DNA from 4 places in the Paenibacillus sp. FSL R7-0313 genome. Region 3 is predicted to be linked to each of the others. Evidence: riboswitches for the same ligand, from Rfam matches in the RefSeq annotation. Region 3 holds a riboswitch; each other region holds the start of a gene.
What was found. A riboswitch is a leader RNA that binds a small molecule or an ion and turns the genes downstream of it on or off. The one in region 3 is predicted to bind thiamine pyrophosphate.

Region 1 (5,036 bases), 260 kb from region 3:
GAAGGTAGCCCAGACGCTCCAATGGATCGCTGAGTGTCATGCCGATGCCATTCTGGTCACGTGTACCCTGTTTGCGACAGTACTGGAGCAGGAAGCCACACAGGTCCCTGTGCCCGTGATCGGCATAGATGATCCGTTATTGCAGGAGATGCGGCGAGTAGCAGGAGATTACATAATAGCATTCACCAACCCGGCAACCGTTGAAGGAACGATGGCACGGTTGAATCAGGCATTACAGCAAGAGGATGAGAATGGGCAACTACACGTTGCCAAGACATATCAGACGGAAGCGGTATGCATCCCTGGGACATTTGAGTTGATTATGCGTGGAGATCAGCAAGGGTATCTCGAAGCGGTACGAGAAGGCTTACAGCAGATTGCTGAGCAGTATCCGGGTAAAACGGTAGTGGCAGCCCAACTGTCTATGGCTCCCGCTGCTGCACAGGTTACAACGAATGGTGGTATTCAGATCCATAGTCCGCTGGCATTGCTTGCCGCGTATTTGGAGAAGAATTTGGGCCTGGCTCGATAGTAGTAGCGGGTTTGGAGTGAAATATTACAATCGCTAAAATCATGTGAAAACTACTATATTGCTTCCTTTTGCAAAATAAAAATGCTCTCGAACAAGAGCATTTCAAATGGTATAATCACTTTGTACAGCCAATTTGTGGTGGGAAATAGGCTTGCCTCCAGTGGGAGGTGATCCTATGAACTTCTCTTTTAACGACGTAATCGTGTTCGCGATGTTAATTATTGCGCTCCTGACATACATCGATCGTAAAAAGAAGTGACCCGCCACAGGTTGACGGCCTGACGGGTCACTTCATCTGAACTTGCTGCACTCGGAGGAATACCCACCGCAAATGCTGTGCAGGAGTAGCCATTGGCCTGGCTACTCTTATTGGTGTTTACTTACATTCATTTTATTAAACATCTGCTAGACAATCAACCATAATGCTGATAAAAAGTATCAGGAAGCTGATCAGTAAGATGAAGCAGACGACATAATAGCAGTATTCTCACCTACAAACGATGTCAGACTGCCCAGCTTGCGCTGTACCCGCTCCTAGGAACGTGTCCGATATTCCTCGGCCTTTTCCTGCATGCCCGCTGCTACAGCCTCATTCTCGGACAATCCTTTGTCCGCCGCAAAGGTACGAATGTCCTGCGTAATGCGCATGCTACAGAACTTCGGACCGCACATGGAGCAAAAATGAGCTTCCTTAGCCCCTTCTGCTGGCAGCGTCTCATCATGGTAGGACAGCGCACGTTCAGGGTCTAGCGACAGGTTGAACTGGTCCCTCCAGCGGAACTCGAAGCGTGCCTTGGACAATGCATCATCGCGGCGTTGAGCACGCGGATGGCCTTTCGCTAGATCGGCGGCATGAGCTGCGATCTTGTAGGCGATAACCCCTTCCCGCACATCATCCTTGTTGGGCAGGCCCAAATGTTCTTTTGGCGTAACATAACAGAGCATGGACGTGCCGAACCAGCCAATCATGGCCGCACCAATGGCGGAGGTGATGTGATCGTAACCCGGGGCAATGTCGGTCGTCAGCGGCCCCAGCGTATAGAACGGTGCCTCTTGGCATATCTCCATCTGCAAGTCCACATTCTCTTTGATCTTGTGCATCGGCACATGCCCCGGGCCTTCGATCATCACCTGCACATCATGCTTCCATGCGATCTGCGTCAGTTCACCGAGCGTAGCCAGTTCCGCCATCTGTGCTTCATCATTCGCATCGTAGATACTGCCTGGACGAAGTCCATCTCCCAGCGAAAACGCCACATCATACCTTTTCATAATCTCGCAGATTTCTTCAAAATGGGTGTACAAAAAATTCTCCTGATGATGCGCCAGACACCATGCTGCCATAATGGACCCGCCGCGGGACACAATGCCTGTCATCCGCTTGGCCGTCATCGGGATATAACGCAGCAGTACACCTGCATGAATCGTAAAGTAGTCCACGCCCTGCTCTGCCTGCTCTATGAGTGTGTCACGGTACAACTCCCAGGTCAGCGCTTCCGCTTCGCCATTCACCTTCTCCAGCGCCTGATACAGCGGCACCGTACCAATCGGCACAGGTGAATTACGGATGATCCATTCCCGGGTGGTATGAATGTTTTTGCCTGTGGACAGATCCATCACCGTATCCGATCCCCATCGTACCGCCCAGGTCATCTTCTCGACCTCTTCCTCAATGGAGGAAGATACGGCAGAGTTACCTATGTTGGCATTGATCTTCACGTGAAAATGACGACCGATCAACATCGGCTCACTCTCCGGGTGATTGATGTTGGATGGCAGAATGGCCCGTCCACTCGCCAGCTCCTGCCTCACAAATTCCGGTTCCACGCCTTCACGAATGGCGGCAAACTCCATCTCTGCCGTAATGACTCCTTGCCTCGCGTAGTGCATCTGGGTCACACAGCGTCCTGGCTGTGCCCGCAGCGGTCTGCCACGTAATCCAGGGTACTCTTCGGCTCCCGCTCTCTTCCCTCCGTGCTTCAGTCCGTTATCCTCCGGTTTAACCGTACGGCCCTGATAAGCTTCAACATCGCCGCGCTCTGTGATCCATCGGGTGCGCAGGGCTGGCAGACCTGCACGGATATCCGCATGAAATGCGGGATCGGTCATCGGGCCGCTCGTATCGTAGACACGCAGCGGTTCGTTATGCTCCACCCCTTGGGGAGTATTCGTGTCATGAAGGGCTATCTCACGCTCCGGTACAGCAATGTCCGGCCGTGAGCCCTGAATGTAGACTTTGCGGCTGCCCGGAAAAGGCTGAACCCGTCCGGCCGCTCCTGTTTCTTTTCCCACCTGCTGACCGTTATGTTCCTGTTCCATCGCTTGTTGTCCCGTTTGGTTTCCTGTACTCATGTTCGCTTGTCTCCTCCTCAGTGTTCGTTCACTTGGTTTCATTGGTATCGTCATCAGCTCACTTACGCACCTGTCCCAAATCATCCAGAGCACAGAGAAGAAAGAGCGATCCTACACCAGACCAGAGGAGACATTATTTATGTACAGTTCACAACAGACGGAGGCTGCCACAGATCATCGATCTATAAGACTTCCCTCCTCATCCAAGCCCACTTCCGCAGGTTATCGAAAAAGAAGCCCATAAAATCCGCGCTATATCGCCCGTTCCCTGTATATAAAAAAGCCGGTCCCCGAAGGAACCGACTTTTATGTCCATCACCAATAATGCACCTTCAATCAGCTCCTTAACGGAGACTACAAGGGTCACATCATGAGGTGGTTGAGGTCATATCGCCGATTACTTCCCTACGCTGGTATGATCCAGATCAGGTGCAAAGGGTCCGGAATCTCATGCGATTCCGTCTCAGTCCGGACAATTCGGACTCCCCCAGTAACGTTAGTAAGTTGCGGCTTACATAAGCCGCCGTTCATATTCAATGAAGCTGGCTCCGTTGGGCCGTCCATTACAGAGTAGCGCAACCGGAACATAAAAACAACCTTTATATTCCAGAACACTAACTCAATTGGAGAAAAAACCTCACCTCAACATCAGGATAACATGAGCCCCATCTGCGTAGCAGCATCCTTCAACACAGGTGCGTATTCATGCAATGTCTCCTGCGAGAGTCGGCTGACAGGCCCTGAGACCGAGAGCGCAGCTGCAATATTGCCTCTGCGATCCATAATCGGTACAGATACCGCGGCAGCTCCCGGCTCACGTTCCTCATAACTCGTCGCATATCCGTTATCCCGGATATCTCCCATTTGCGCTAAATACACCGCGGGATCAATAAACACCGGCCATTCCGGGCCGTTCATCAGTTCTTCACGATCCTCGTCCGTGGCAAACGCCATCAAAACTTTGCTGGAAGCGCCCACAGACAGCGGGAGTCTAACACCAACGGGGGCGACTCGGCGAATCGCCTGATCACTTTGCACAGCCTGAATCCGTATCCGTTCACTCCCATCACGCAGGTACAGACTCACGGTCTCTCCCAATCGATCTCTCAGTCGCTCCATCGCAGGCAGCAGCAGAATAGCGGGATCATCACTGCGGGACATATGAGCTGACAGCTCCCAGATTCGGATGCCAAGTCGGTACTTCTCTGTTGCTGCATCACGGATCACGAACCCTCGATCCTCCAGCGTAGCCATCAAACGGTGCACTGTACTTTTGTGCAAGCCGATCTGGCTGGCAATTTCGGTGAGTCCCAGATCACTGCGTGTGGTAAAACATAATAATATATCCAGCGCCCGTTCCACAGCCCGGACGGTTAACTTGCGATCTTCCATGGCATAATGCCCTCCTCATGTTTCATCACATGAAACTTGGTTACATAAATTATATGAGAAACGGTCTCATCTGTAAACCAAAAAGAGCCAAAATCAAAATAGGCTAACCTGTAAATTTTTCCTTTTTATAAGACTTAATCCCCTGTAATTTACACACTAAGGTAATGTTACCCATATATCTTAAGAACTATATAACAATTGCGTAACAAATGCCCTCAATCAATTGACTTTGACTATACTGGAACATACGATAAAGATATATTACATTAAGATATCGCTCTGAAGCAGGCTCTGAAATAAACGCAATTCTCTTTTCATGTCGTTGTTATCTTCAACTGAACTTCAAAGGAGGGGCATTCATGTATCCAACATCCCAGAGCGAAGCCCCGCTGCATACAAAAGTGTCCGATCTGCCCTCTTCCCTATCACCGAGGCTGATTCGGTTCAAACATATTATCGTAGCGTTGCTGCTCTCCGTTGTATTTTTTCTACTGTTTTGTTTTATCGCACTGCATGGTTATATCGCATGGGTATTATCCAATCCTACTGTAGCACCGGTCTTCTCCAATCCAATGCAGGCCAAGAACATGAAGTATGAAGACATCACGTTCCCGGCAGCAGATGGCAGCCGGACGATGCAGGGATGGTATATACCTGCTGACAATGCTGCAAGCAAAACGATTATTTTCAGTCACGGCTATGGTGCCAATCGTGAAGAAACATGGGTACCCATGTATGACCTGGCACACTATGCCCATCA
Region 2 (5,036 bases), 500 kb from region 3:
CTCCTACAAGAAAATAAGCTAATTCATCAAAATTCATAAGCCAAAAAGGAATATATAGTGGGTTATGTGTATCATTGATTTTGAAAACCTTGGCTTCAGGAAAAGCGGTTGCATATTCCCCATGGGGGTCTATAAGAACCATTCTTGAGTTTGAATAATCATTGATAATTCTTTTAATCATCCCCGCGGTAGTATTTGATTTTCCACTTCCTGTTGAACCTAGTATCGCTGCATGTCGAAGTACAAGTTTATGTACATCAACAAATACATCTAAATTATCCGATGACGAATGTTTTCCAATAGGAGTGGAACCCAAACTTCCCTTTCCGTATATGTCCACTAAATCAGACTCTGTTACAATATGGACTTCATCATTTATAGTTGGATATAGACCAATCCCCTTTTCAAAATCTCCGTTACCTATCTTTTCTCCAACTAAGTTAACGGTTAGAAATCGTGATCCAATTGCTTGTTTTAATTCACTGTCATTAATCTTACTTGGAGTATTACTTACACTTGATACAATTCCATACGAAACTACATTACCAATAGGCATTTTTACAAAAGTTCCTATTTGACCAATTTTGTATACCTTGCCTTCTATTATTGGGCTAGAAGATGGGATGTTATCACTAATTTCTACTTCTACAATATTTGAATCGACTCGGATGATTTTCCCTAAAAAAGTAATATCATTTTCCATGCACAGCCTCCTCTATGCTCTTTTTCTTCCCTGAATTAGAAATGAGAAAAGCTGATAATTTTTTAAAATCGCCGAGTATGAATTTATCTTCTTGTTTGTCCCAATAAAAACTGCTTTCGTTGGCATTTCCGATACTATCATCATATTTCCATTGATACAGCCTGCCATTAGTAATCATTTTTTTTGGACCCATTACACAAAGGTTTAAATGTGTTATGGCAATTGACTCCATAAAATCAACTTGTTCATCCGAAAAGCACATACATACTGCATATAGCCGAGGATTCTGTCTTAAGCCATTGAAAATAATCTCATTGATATGCTGATCTGAAAAAGAATAACCAGAAAATATAAAGAGACGTTCTCCTTGCAATAAATAGTGTTTTAATTTATCAAAATATGCAATAAAAGGTTGCTTACGAGATAAATTATATTTTTCCTTTGAAGGGTAAACCACAAGTTCATTTTCTGGTACATCAACTTTTCCATTTCTAACAATTTTATAGTTGTCGGATAAACTGTCTTTTCTAAACTCCCAGTTTAAAGAACCATGTATTTTCCATAATCTTATCCAGTTAAAAGTCAAATCATTGTTACCTACTATTTTCTCAATACTCTCTGGCCAAAAAAATGGCTCGTATGAACCTACAAATCCGTCAAAATATGGAATTCGGTTATCTTCCATAGCTTTTTCTAATAATAAATCATAGTTAGTGGTAAAAATTTCTTTAATGCTATTTCTATTCGCAATGTCAAGCCATGCGAAAAATTTCCTGAGATCAGTAATATCTGCATCTTGCTCTTTAGCTTGAATGATATCAAATATTTTTTTGCATATTTGTTCATCTAACATTTGAGCGACTCTTCCATTTATTCCATCATATTCTCTTTCTTCTTTTTCCCCTGTTATCTCTCTTATTTGTCGGACATAGTTTAATATATCTTCTACACTAATATTTCTACCAGCATGTAGACTAGCTAAGCTATATTTAAGACTTGTAAAGTGTGGCTTAAGGCTACTATTAAGGCTTTCTTCAACATAATCTGTTAATCTGTAAATATTAGGTAGCCCAAATGCACAAGAACTTCCTGCTCCAAAAAAGAAACCTATATTTTTTGAATAGGACAATACCTTTTTAAGTTCATCCATCTCTTGAACTACATTTATTTGGCTCATATATTTACTCCTTATCGGCTCAGGGGGATGTGGGAATATACAAAAAAAATCTAAATTCATACATTTTTCGATAGTATGCACTTCGATTATACATTGATCACCAATATATTCCAACAACAAGATTTGCGAAAAATCCGATGCTTTTGCACTCAGCCAGATTGCCTTATATGATTCGCCACGATAATTAATGAAAATAACACATCCAAACAGGCTGTTATACATATGTATATCGGCCTGTTAGATAAGTTCATACGTGTACCCATCCAGTTCCTGACTGGACACGTTCCACCGGCTGGCCTATAATTACACCTAGTAATGCCCGTAACTTCATAGTTTCCCAGGGGAGTCGGAATTGGCCGGCTGAGAGTGTATCCCACCAAGATACTAACCCTTAGACCTGATCTGGATCATGCCAGCGTAGGAATCGGAGTATATCGAAATGGCACAGCCCTATGGCTGAACGCCACCTCTCTAACGCCTGCACGCGTCCCGGATTACGGGACGCTTTTTTAATGTTCTTTTATATAGCCAGAGAGCTAAAAAAAGTGACGTTATCCAGATCTCAACTGGTATAAATCTGTCGATTTATGCAAGATGATTGGATATGAAGCCAAGGAGTACCCCGTGCCACTCGGCCGGACATACCGAAGGAGAGAACCACAGATGAAATGGCGTAAAACGATGGGATTGTTGCTCTTATGCGTGCTTATGGTGACTGTAGCCGCATGTGGTGGCAAAGAAGCTGCCCCGGCAGAACAGAACAGCAACACAAATGCGGAAAGCAGTAACGAAGGTGACACTGCCGCCCTGAAAGATATTAAAGTGGTGCTCGACTGGACACCGAATACGAATCATACCGGCCTGTATACGGCTGTAGATCAAGGTTTTTACAAGGCCGAAGGCTTAAACATGGAGATTGTACAACCAGGTGCCGGTGGCGCAGATACGATGGTTGCATCGAACGAAGTGCCTTTTGGCGTAAGTTATCAGGAGAGTGTAACTCAAGCCCGCACACAGGGTGTGCCTCTCGTCTCCATTGCAGCAGTTATTCAGCATAATACATCCGGGTTCGCTGCTCCGGCGGATAGGAATATCAAATCACCGAAAGATTTTGAAGGCAAAACCTATGGCGGTTGGGGTTCCCCAGTGGAAGAAGCCGTGATGCAATCCATTATGGAAGGCGACGGAGCCGATGTATCCAAAGTGAAAAACATTAACATGGGTGATGCCGACTTTTTCACCGCAGTAAAACGAGACATTGATTTCGCATGGATTTTCTACGCTTGGACGGGGATTGAAGCCGAACTTCGCGGGGAACCAATCGACATGTTATATGTGAAGGATTATTCAGATGCATTGGATTACTACACGCCTGTCCTCGTAACAAACGAGCAGACGATCCAAAACGACCCTGAGTTGGTGAAAGCATTCCTGAAAGCCACCTCTGAAGGGTATCAATATGCGATCGATCATCCCGAAGACGCAGCGAACATTCTGATCAAGGCTGTACCGGATCTGGACAAGGAATTGGTCCTGGCAAGCCAGAAGTGGCTTAGTCCCAAGTACACAGATGACGCCCCGCGCTGGGGTGAGCAAAAACAGGAAGTGTGGCAGAACTACACCGACTGGATGTTTAGCAAAAAACTGCTGGATGAACAGATCGATGTGAGCAAAGCATATACGAACGATTTTTTACCCCAATAAAATTTCTCATATAAAACGAACTTAATATTTACACGAGGACGGAGAGGACAGAAATAACGTGAAAAAGCGAAGCGGTCGCCTTTATCACCGGATTTTCCCTTTAGAGAAGGGAATCAAAAAAAATCTGGGGATAACAGCGATTGGAGGGTTATTCTGTCATCGAAGTGGCAAGTGTAACCGTCATTAGTTCATTTTATATATTTTCGAAAGGAGCCGTGATCTCTCATGGCAAGCACACTACTTAGCATTCAGGTTATTCCGAAAACGCCAAATGGCGAGAACTCTTATCCATACGTTGATCGCGCCATTGAAGTTATTCAGCAATCCGGCCTGAAATATCAGGTGAACGCGCTCGACACCACGATGGAGGGGGAACTGGAGGAACTGCTGGAAGTTGTCCGTAAAATGCACGAGGTACTCGTGGAGGCTGGCAGCCCAAGCATCATCTCCCAGATCAAAATCGCCCATAGCCCTACCGGCTTCAGCATGGACACCCTGACGGAGAAGTATCGCTAATGCCTGCCTATTTCAAAAGTGTATGGCCGCCCATTGTGGCGGTTATTCTCTTTATAGCGATATGGCAGGGAGCCGTCTCCCTCTTCCATATTGAGAAATGGATGCTGCCTGCACCGTCCGACATCGCCCGCGAAGCGGCAACCCAGGCCGAACGGCTTGGCATACACGCTTCCGCAACCATTCAGTTAACGCTGATTGGATTCGCGGCTGGCACAGCGGTCGGATTACTGATAGCGATGGTGCTGCATTTGGTCCCTTTTCTCAAGTCAGCCCTGTACCCTTTACTTATTCTTAGTCAAAATATCCCGACCATCGCGCTCGCGCCACTCCTGTTAATCTGGTTCGGATTCGGGCTGTTGCCCAAGCTGATTACGATCATCCTCGTCTGCTTCTTCCCCGTTGCAGTGGCGGCCATGGATGGCTTGACCCGTACTGACGCCGCGATGATGAACTATATGCGCATGGCTGGTGCGAAACGTCACCATATCTTCTGGAAGCTGGAGCTCCCCCATGCGCTGCCATCCGTGTTCTCCGGTGTCAAAATTGCCGCTACCTATAGCGTGATGGGTGCCATCATCGCCGAATGGATTGGTGCAGACAAGGGTATTGGTTATTATATGATGCTGCAAAAGTCGGCTTATCGCACGGATCGCCTATTCGTGGCGATCATGATTATTGTCGCGCTCAGCTTGCTGCTCTTCCTGTTCATTGCCCTGCTGGAGAAGCTACTCGTGCGCTGGCGGCCACAGAAGCGATAATAAAGAAGTAATCTGTATATTAGGAAGTGATGACCATATGAATCGGCAACAGGACGAACAAGTCCAGCCTGGACGAGGAGCAAGTGTAGTGGAGCCAACGCACGGTGAAAAGTTAAACTCGGCTACGCCTAATCGACCTGCCAATACGACTCCTGCTTCGGTTCCACCTGCACTGGAC
Region 3 (5,036 bases):
TGATAGGCTAGTGTTACAGAATCTTTCGCCCAGTTAGATACTTGACCCAAATCTGAGAGTTGTGGTTTGGATGTTTGACTCGTTACATCTTGAATGTCCCAACCAAAGGCCCTAACAAAAAATACAGCCAACTCTTCTCTTGTCACATTTTTATTAGGCGAAAAGCTATCTTTGGAGGTACCTTGAGCAATTCCAGATTTGACAAGTGCACCTACATATCCGGCATACCATTGATCTTCCTTTACATCTCTGAATTGACTTACTTCGACATTATCAGGCTTTAAATTAAGCGCACCGACCATAATTTTTGCTAATTGAGCTCGTGTTACCGAATCGGAAGGTTTAAATGTCCCATCAGTAAATCCTGTGAGTATTCCTTGTTCTACTAATTTGGTTATTTCCGTTTTGGAATACGAATTATCAATGTCAGTAAAAGAAGTTTTAGATGTAGCCACTTCTGCAGATACAGATAAATTGATAGATAACATAGAAACAATCAGCGACGTAGAAAGCATTAACGATAGTTTGTGATTAAACTTTTTCCATTTTGAATTCAAAACTAAAACACACTCCTCAGTAAGCTTCTGGTAGGTAAATCCAATAATATATGAATCTTTAGAACTAATTCACCTCCTAATCAATAGGATAATAATACCATGCAAATTCATAAAAACAAGATTAATAGACTATGATTTTACAAAAAAGTTGTTATCCTGAATTGATTTCAATTCTTATTATCTAAATAATTTCGCAATAAAGACAAAACGAACCTACCGAAACAAATATTTTCGGTAGGTTCGTTTTTAACTAAATTTATATATTCTAGGCTCCGAATCTCTGACGATAACCGCACTTTCGACACAACTCTTCCACAGCTTCCCGCTTGGAGAAACCATATACCAGATTGTTCGCTCGCTCACCCTCAATAATCTCCGAGAATGACTTCTCGTGCACATTACCCAAGTTAATTACACCCTCGCCATCGAGACAGCATGGAACCACCGTTCCATCTACAAGCACAGCTGCCTGACCACGCAATGCATGGCAGAAGCCTTTGCCGTCATCTTCAGGTGCATCCAGACTTGGCCACTGGAACTCATGGTCCTGATTCAGATATACATTCGGGGCAATTTTGACCCCACTGCCTGGAACTACTTTTTCCTCAATGCGGAAGTCCAGATTGAACTCACGTTCCAACACTTCAAGGGTCTCCCGATTTCGATTCATCTGAGCATTTGTGAAGTTATCCTGCGTCAGATTCCACAGTCGGAATGAGATGATGACATTGTGCTTAACGGCCTCGTGTACAAAGGACAAAATATGACGCAGGTATCCGTCACGGTCTGTTGAACCTTCATGCCCATCGAAGCTGTGCAGGGAGAAATTCATCTGCCGCAGCGCCGGTTTGCCAAGCAATTTATGCTGAGTCTTGGGCAAGAGTGTACCATTGGTTGTAATGTTCACCTTGAGTCCCTTCTCATGTGCGGAATCAAGCAACAGATCTATTTTGGGATGCAACAAGGGTTCGCCTTTGACATGTAGATAAATATGATTGGTATGTGGTTTAACTTGTTCCAGTATATTGTTGAAGACTTCAGGGTCAATGAATCCTTTGGCACGCTGCGTCTGCGGACAGAAGCTGCAAGCCAGATTGCAGATACTCGTGATCTCAATATATACTTTTTTGAACGTTTTCAACTCGGGTCCCCATTCTGCCTAGGAGGGAGAACAATCCCACCTGCATTTTGTGATCCGGCCTATACGGGCCATCCCTATTATATCGGGTTCATGAGCCGAGGTAAATTGTTCAGTTATCATGCTGCCTCTTTACAGTTCATGTTCAAGTGATATATGCTGAACACACAACTGCATATCTTGTACATTTGCACTAGGGGAGCCTTGCGGCTGAGACGAATATGACTATTCGGACCCTTTGAACCTGATCTGGATCATACCAGCGGAGGGAAGTGGAGCGGCCTTTTAGTAAGCGGAATTTTCTCAATGTATGTGAAGATAAATTGCGGATTTAACTTACAGACCCACTCATTTCTCCGGAAATGGGTGGGTCTTTTTTGTTCCTTTTGCAGAGTACAGGATGCCGTTGTTATTCCAGCAGTCTGACATCAAGGGGGTGAGGATCAGATGAGCAACCATGTAACCATTGAGAACGTTAGCTTCGCTTTTCCCGAAAAAAAAGATTCACCCGTGCTCTCCAATGTGTCGCTTCAGGTTCAACAAGGAGAATTTGTCTCGCTCATTGGCTCCAGCGGATCAGGTAAAAGCACGCTCTTCAAGCTGCTCGCAGGCTTGCACGAGCCAACCGGCGGCACCATCGATATTGCTGATGTACCGCAAGGACAACGGCTCGGACGAGTCGCCTATATGCCGCAGAAAGATCTGCTGTTATCCTGGCGTACCGTCATGGAGAACTGCCTGCTGCCTGCCGAGCTGGCACCAGGCCGACAGGACAAGGACAAACTACGAGCCGATATCATCGCTGGATTGGCAAGGTTCGGCTTGTCCGGTTATGAGCAGGCCTATCCGGATGAGTTATCCGGCGGCATGCGGCAGCGGGTGGCACTGCTGCGTACCTTGCTTACAGGCGGGCAGCTCATGTTGCTGGATGAACCCTTCGGTGCACTCGACGCTTTAACCAAACGAGAAATGCATCGCTGGTTGTTGGAGCTGTGGAAGGACTTTGGACAAACCGTGCTGTTCATTACACATGACATCGAGGAAGCCCTGCTGTTAAGTGACCGTATCATTCTGTTAACTCCAGGAGGGCAAGGTCAGCAGTTACGGGAGATAACGGTTCCTTTACCACGCCCAAGGCATTCGGACATGATCTACGAACCGGCTCTCGTGCAGATGAGGCAACAACTGGAGGAACAATTGCATGCAAAATGATAGAGCTGAGGTTAGCGTCTGGACGTGGTGTTTTAAGTGGCTCTCGAGGTCGTTTTCCCAATATGGTTTGTTTATTGTGCTCATGTTCTTATTACTGGCGATCTGGGAAGTGATTGTGCGTATGGGATGGGTGCCCTCCTTCATCATTCCTGCACCCACGGCCATCATAGGCTCACTGGTTGATCATCGTCATCTGCTGTTGACCATCCATCTGCCTGCTACCTTTATGGAGGTTATTGTTGGTTTTGTCTTGTCCATAGTGACTGGAATTACGCTGGCAACAGGCATGCATATGAACCGATCGATTGAAAAGGCCTTCTATCCCTTCATCGTGATCAGTCAGACCATACCGCTGATTGCCTTGTCTCCCGTATTTATCTTGTGGTTTGGTTACACGTTGTGGAGCAAAGTCGCCGTGGTGTTCCTAATCGCATTCTTCCCCATTGTGGTCAGTACCTACGATGGACTCCGCCATGGCGATCCGGAGCAGCGTGAACTGCTGCTCACCATGGGCGCCAGCAAATGGGATATTTTTTGCAAACTCCAGGTTCCGCTGGCACTTCCCTCTTTTTTCTCGGGGTTAAAGATGTCCGTGGTGTACTGCGTGGTTGGGGCAACGATTGGCGAATGGCTTGGTGGCAGCAAAGGTCTCGGCTACTTCAGCCGCCGCATGTCCAGCAACATGAACACGGATGCGATGTTTGCCGCTATTGTGCTGTTATCCCTGCTTGGGATCGTTTTGTTTGTACTGATTGCCTGGCTGGAGAAACGGTTTAGCATACGGCGGCATGGACATGGAGGCAAAAGAAAAGTTGGATAATACTTAGACAGAAATTAGATGTAAATACAGAAGTTACAATCTTCAGAACATACCTTATGCACAAATTCAGCAGCATCTTCAATCAGTTCACTGTCACGTTGTCGTTAACATGCTGCTGTCCATTTTCTACAAATCAAAACGATGAAATGAGGACCTTCATTTATGAATAACAAAGGTATATACTCCCTGCTTCCCATCATGCTCATTAGCCTTTTGCTGATCGTTAGCGGATGCAGCACCACGAATACCAGCAAAAACACGCCAACAACAGACGCTGCAACCAATGCACAACAAACAGGCAAGTCTGCAACCGAAACAGCATCTGACACCAAAGATAAACTGTCCATTATGCTCGACTGGTACCCGAATGCAGTACACTCCTTCATCTACGTTGCTCAAGAAAAAGGATACTTTGCAGATCAAGGTCTCGATGTCGAAATTCAGATGCCTGCGGATACCAATGATTCACTCAAACTTGTTGCTGCTGGAAAAATTGATCTGGCTCTAAGCTACCAGCCCCAAATTTTGCTCGCTCGTGGTGAGAACATTCCTGTACGTTCCATTGCTGCTGTTGTTCGCCACCCGCTTGTGCATCTGTTGACCGAAGCAAATGGCAACGTGAGCTCACCCAAAGACCTTGAAGGAAAGACTGTTGGTTATTCCTCAATTCCCCTGTATGAAGCGATGGTGCGTACGATGATCAGCCACGATGGTGGCAATCCCGACAACATGAATCTGGTCGACGTTGGGTTCGATCTGATTCCTTCGCTGGCTTCTGGACAGGCGGATGCAATTATGGGTGGTTTTATTAACCATGAGCAACTGATTCTGGAGAAAGAAGGACATGCCATGAAATCCATTAACCCCGTCGATTATGGTGTGCCTGATTATTATGAATTGGTCCTGACCGCGAGTGAAGCTGGCATTGAAGCAAAAAAAGACCAACTTACCCGGTTCGTCAAAGCGGTCCAGGAAGGACAGAAACATGTAACGGAGCATCCAGATGAAGCCTTGAATATTCTGCTCGCTCATGAGAATGAAACGTCTCCGCTTGACCCGGAGATTGAAACCAAAAGTCTGGCTATTTTACTGCCATTTATGAATGAAGATGGTCAGATGTTTGGTCGGCAGGAAATGGAGTCCTGGGAGAATGTACGCGCATGGCTCGTTGAACAGGATTTGATTCCTGAATCGGTGAAAGCCGAGGATGCTTTTATTAATCTGCAAGGAGAGTAAGTAAAAGAGAGCAAAGTGAATGAAGGAAAAGTGAATGAAGGAAAAGTGAATGAACGCAAGGGGATTGAAAGCA
Region 4 (5,036 bases), 2.6 Mb from region 3:
CAACTTACCGAAATACTTTTCCATAGGTAACATAGGTTTTTATGATATCCTCCTTAACATATTTGAATAGATATTACCTATAATATGTTCCAGACTTTTTCTAATACCTGGCCCTTAATCGTCTTTTTCTACGTGTTTTTGAAAATGTCCAAGGAACAAAAAACCAATGCGAACGACAAAATGTCGGTACGCATTGGTTTTATTAAATTTCAGGCTATCCGTCTACTTCAATGTACGATCTTTTGCTGATCGCTGAACTCATCTTGATTATCTGTTCGCTTTACGTAAGTCACTTATTTTCCATCCTGAGACTGATTACTCTCTGCAGCTTCACGACCGCGACCTCCCATGCCTCCTCGCGTATTATTTTCACCCAGTTTGGACAGGTCAACCGAAGAAGCATCAATCAGTGAATCCGAGTCCTCTTTTTGTTTCTCGGTCGTGGAAGGGATATCTCCGTCCAGTTGCCCTTGTATACTTTCTGCACGCAGCGTGCCAAGTTTGGTCAATTCTGTAACAGCTTCCTCGTACTTATCATACGTAATAAACGCTGTAGGGTCTTGCTTCACATATTCTGAGATCATGTTGTTCAGGCTTTGCACTTTTTCTTCATATTTTCCGTCTGCGAAGTATCCATCTACGATCTCCTGCAAATATTCATGATACTTGGCCTTATACTCCGGCACCTCAAGGAGCTTTCCTAAAATTGGACGTTCGTCCAGGCTGACCCCTGATACCGGCGTATCAATCGCCAGATTCACGACATCGGAGGCAGAACCAGCTTGAAATCCACCGAAGGCCATGTTGTAGTCCCAGGGCAACATGCTGATCTGTCCATCGTTTTCATACAGATAATAGTTATGTCCCATGTTGGACGTGTAACTGTCCATATTGACAACGACCGTGTGGGCTGCAAAATATCTCAGAACTTCGTCCACATCCACATATTTCTCCAGTTCGGTACCTGTGCTCAAGTTTTTGAGCGATTCAGTGACACGCTGATAATCTTCCTCTGTTGTTTTGGTCTCAGCATTGTCGAAGATGGCGGAGTAACTGGATGATTTGTCATCGGTATACACCAATGAAACACCATTGCCGCTTCCATCCATACCACCTGGACCACGGTTACCCTTCATACCTGCTTCCGGTAGTGTATTCGCTCCATCTTCCCCTGTCCCGCTGTTCATATTCGGCGGACTTGCACCATCCGGTGGCGCCATACCTTCAGTAGGAGGCTGCATATCTCCATACCCTTGTGCAAAAGGATTGCCATCTGGCCCTCCCATTCCTCCTGCCCCCATGTTGTCATCATTGTTCGGCTTGTAAAGTTCACCCTCATCATTCTTGGCTCGAGCGAGATATCCGCTGTCAATGTCTTCAACAGCCAGATACAAACCCCAAGTCTCTCCATCTACACTAATATTGGAGAATGCGAATAAAGGTGCATCTACGCCAATATAACTCATGATGTCATAACTCAAGTATTCCTTCATATAACTATTGTCGCTAATCATGTTGTTCACAACGAGCTTGTCCAACCCCATCCAAGTTTGATCCTTAACATACTCATCAAATTTGATTTTGAAACTATATCGATCCGTTGTATCATCGCTAGCAACTTGCCGAAGGCTGGAGTTACCCTTTGGACGAATTCCGACGTTTTCAATCGTTGTTCCGTTAATCGTAATATTAGCTGAGATGTACTGCTCCTCATTTGCATTATCCAGCATCTCTTTCCATGCCGTTTCATCCACATCAATCGAAATGGACATAACCTCAGTTTTGTTGATTTGATCGGCATACCCTACTGTCTGCGCAGTATTCTCCGTTTTACTCTGATTATCCGTATTCGTTTGTTCTGTTTCAGTCGAATTGCTTTCCGAGTCCACACTTCCTTGATTAGTCGAGCTGCATGCCGTCAGCATTGCAGTACATAACACCGCTACACCGATAAATTTAGGCCATTTGTATATACTCATTGCCATCACCTCATGATTGTTGTTGAATCTTTTTATATGTAATTCATCATAGATGGCAATTCTTAAATGAATCTGAATGAGTGGCGTCATATGGTACTCTCTAATTGAATGAACGACCAGTGAACTTAAGGCTCCAGCCTCCATGACATCTCCCAAAAATCAAGCTCGAAGCGACTGCACATCACGAAAATATCTTCCATTCGTTGGTACGTTTCCTCGCTACAGCCTTCTAATAGCTTATCCGTTAACGCCACAAGGGATTGATTGCTGCTGTTGTATTCAGAGGAAGCATATCCTGTGATCCACTCTCCATAAAAAGGATGATCAGCTGCACCTGGCTTTTGGGCAAGAACTTGACCAATCTCTGCATAGCTCCATGAGCAGGCCAGAATCGATACAAGTACTTCTGCTATACCGCCCGCATGGGAAACTGAGAGCATATAGTTTGTATAGGCTGCATTTTTCAGTGCAGGTTTTACCTGAAAAACATGATCCTCTGTAATTCCTAAACGCTCCATATAAGAACGATGAATTTTCATTTCACCATTCAGGATGTTATCTACGTTTTTACTAAAAAACTGCATCAATTTGGGGTCGTGCGACTTGACGATACCTAGTGCAAATACGCGGGCATAATCGAACAGGTACAAGTAGTCTTGCAGCAAATAATAACGAAATTGTTCAACCTGTAAAGAACCATCCCCGATCCCTTTAACAAAGGGATGCTCAAGACATTCCTTCCATACAGGCTGTGCTGCCTGGTGTAGTCTCTCTGAAATAGTCAATATGTGTTCCTCCAATTCATAATGTATGTATTTAAAAACAAAAAAACGAAACATCCATAGGATGTTTCGCAGACAAATACACTAAAACAAGGGGGTTCGCATGAGCTACCCAAGTACAGCGTTTCATCGTTGCATCCCTACGTTGGCATGATCCAAATCAGGTAAGGTCGGTTTAACACCCTCTCAGCCGGTTAAGGCTCCCTCGCAAACGGTTGTATGTAGTTGATTACTTTCTTGTTCCCATAAAAGAAAAAATAACATCCATTTAGTATATCAAGGGCTGTTAAATATAGTCAAGGCAGTTTGTATCCCACCTCATCACCTTTGGTGACGTATGTAAACGATGAAAACCATCATAACAATGGTTGAGTTTTATCCCCTGTTATGATGGTTTCTATTATTACTATTACTGCAAACGATTTAATGCCCGAGTTTGTTTTTTTCGACAAAAGTGAGTATTCCGTACTGGGAAGTGTTTCTCCAGCTCTCATTGGTCGTATCATTCCACTTGGCTACGTTCTGTTTACCTCCGCCCTGGTTGTCGTTAATTTGAAGCTCGAAACCGAGGACATTTCCAGCCTTTGGCGTCAGTGAATTCAACTGGATTCTGGCTTCTACGAGGTATCCTTTATTCGTTTTCTTCACAGCACTTACAAGGCGTCCGGGTGAAGCACTGCCTGCAAAGGTTGCCACATTGTCTGCACTGATTCTGAACTGGGCATCATCATATTGAAAATACGGTGTCCGCTGGTGATTCTCGTCCAGGAAAATCTCAACCGAATCCTGATCCCATGGGTTGATGCTATCTGTGATGATGTTTGGATCAGTGACGTCAATCAGCAGATATAGATACTCCCCTGACCACATTGCGCGAGCCACTGCCTCTGCACCTTCGGTCTCATTCAACCTTTTTACTTCAAATGGTACAGCCTTATTCCATAGGGCTTCTTTCTTCCCATCAATCTGAACAATCCCTTGCATAGCTTGTGCAGATTTGGGCATAGGGGCGAGTTGAATCACGCCGTATTTGCTTGTATCTTGCTCCTGAGATTGTGTTCGATCATTCCAGTACAGTGGACTATAAGGTTGTGTCCCACTTGCAGCGCCATCCGTCACACGGATATCCAAACCTGCTTCATATTCTGATCCGATTTGTATACCACCCCATGGAATGGACAATTCAACCGAATATCCGGTTTTTGTCTCACGTACACGATATGAACGCTGCTCCGCGCCCTCAGCTTTGCCTGACCGCTTAATGATTACGTGTCGGTCATCTGCTTCATATGAGGTGGTCTTGCCGTTATTGAGATCAACAAAGAGTTCTACTTTGTCATTCACATCTGCCTTCGCATCCTGAACATCCACAAGGATATACAGGTTACTATGATCCCATAAGGTGCGGAAACTGGCTGATCCCGAAGAGTCGCCCTTCAGTGGAGTAGACACCGCTTTGTTCCAGAGTGGATCTTGTGACTGTTTTTTGATATCCGGTTTACCCGAAAGTGAGACGGCTCTCTGTGTCAACACAGGTAAGCTGGATTCATCCACAAGTCCCCAGTATGCTTTTTTGGCCTTCAGGGCTGAATCAAATAGCATCGCCTGGTTGTTGTAAGACTTCTCATCTTGAAGTCCCCATAAGGTAACTGAAGAAATGTGATCTTTGTGTTTTTGGTACAAATCCAACAATTCCTTATATCGATACGCCTGTTTCACCGCAACTTCATCCGACATCTCTTCACCAAATGGAATTCCGCTATCCACATCCAGTTCCGTGATCTGAATATCCAATCCAAGTTCGACGAACATGTTGATCGTTTTTTCAATTTCGTCGATGGGCGGGGATTCCAGATTATAGTGGGATTGCAAACCCACTCCATCGATGAGTCCCTTCTCTTTCAGTCGTTTGACCAACTGATACATATGCTCTCTTTTCTCAGGGACTTCCGTGAAGTATTCGTTGTAGTATAATTTGGCATCCGGATCGGCTGCACGAGCAAATTCATAAGTTTTCTCAATGTAATCCGGACCGATTAGTTCATAAAAGGGACTTTTACGTAAACCGTTGGCATCACCATTGCTATCCGCAATCGCCTCGTTTACCACATCCCAGGCATAGATCTAACCTTTGTATCGGGTCATGACGGTTTCAACGTAATCCTGAATCCGGGCAAGCAGTAATTCTCGACTCGCAGGGTTACCCTGAGGATCCTTGAACATCCACTCTGCAGCATCAATATACCACAACAACGCATGTGCGCGTACGCCCATA

Region 1: it holds a riboswitch for thiamine pyrophosphate, as region 3 does, so the genes downstream of both, thiC (phosphomethylpyrimidine synthase ThiC) here and NSQ38_RS00460 (ABC transporter ATP-binding protein) in region 3, are expected to answer to the same signal.
Region 2: it holds a riboswitch for thiamine pyrophosphate, as region 3 does, so the genes downstream of both, NSQ38_RS02595 (ABC transporter substrate-binding protein) here and NSQ38_RS00460 (ABC transporter ATP-binding protein) in region 3, are expected to answer to the same signal.
Region 4: it holds a riboswitch for thiamine pyrophosphate, as region 3 does, so the genes downstream of both, tenA (thiaminase II) here and NSQ38_RS00460 (ABC transporter ATP-binding protein) in region 3, are expected to answer to the same signal.

Annotation. Positions count from the first base shown of each region.
Region 1 is NZ_CP150219.1:383,319-388,354, forward strand. It holds gene NSQ38_RS01510 (hypothetical protein) at 1-532, shown strand, start outside; gene thiC (phosphomethylpyrimidine synthase ThiC) at 1,067-2,851, opposite strand; TPP riboswitch at 3,270-3,383, opposite strand; gene NSQ38_RS01520 (IclR family transcriptional regulator) at 3,533-4,276, opposite strand; gene NSQ38_RS01525 (alpha/beta fold hydrolase) at 4,636-5,036, shown strand, end outside.
Region 2 is NZ_CP150219.1:628,336-633,371, forward strand. It holds gene NSQ38_RS02585 (ATP-binding protein) at 1-703, opposite strand, end outside; gene NSQ38_RS02590 (SIR2 family protein) at 693-2,102, opposite strand; TPP riboswitch at 2,210-2,322, shown strand; gene NSQ38_RS02595 (ABC transporter substrate-binding protein) at 2,544-3,584, shown strand; gene NSQ38_RS02600 (thiamine-binding protein) at 3,810-4,100, shown strand; gene NSQ38_RS02605 (ABC transporter permease) at 4,100-4,858, shown strand; gene NSQ38_RS02610 (ABC transporter ATP-binding protein) at 4,896-5,036, shown strand, end outside.
Region 3 is NZ_CP150219.1:127,229-132,264, forward strand. It holds gene NSQ38_RS00450 (S-layer homology domain-containing protein) at 1-557, opposite strand, end outside; gene NSQ38_RS00455 (radical SAM/SPASM domain-containing protein) at 823-1,698, opposite strand; TPP riboswitch at 1,881-1,983, shown strand; gene NSQ38_RS00460 (ABC transporter ATP-binding protein) at 2,143-2,907, shown strand; gene NSQ38_RS00465 (ABC transporter permease) at 2,897-3,727, shown strand; gene NSQ38_RS00470 (ABC transporter substrate-binding protein) at 3,890-4,963, shown strand.
Region 4 is NZ_CP150219.1:4,456,518-4,461,553, forward strand. It holds gene NSQ38_RS19540 (L-dopachrome tautomerase-related protein) at 1-33, opposite strand, end outside; gene NSQ38_RS19545 (CotH kinase family protein) at 294-1,979, opposite strand; gene tenA (thiaminase II) at 2,105-2,764, opposite strand; TPP riboswitch at 2,881-2,978, opposite strand; gene NSQ38_RS19555 (sugar-binding protein) at 3,185-3,766, opposite strand; partial or broken gene NSQ38_RS19560 (endo-1,4-beta-xylanase) at 3,785-5,036, opposite strand, start outside.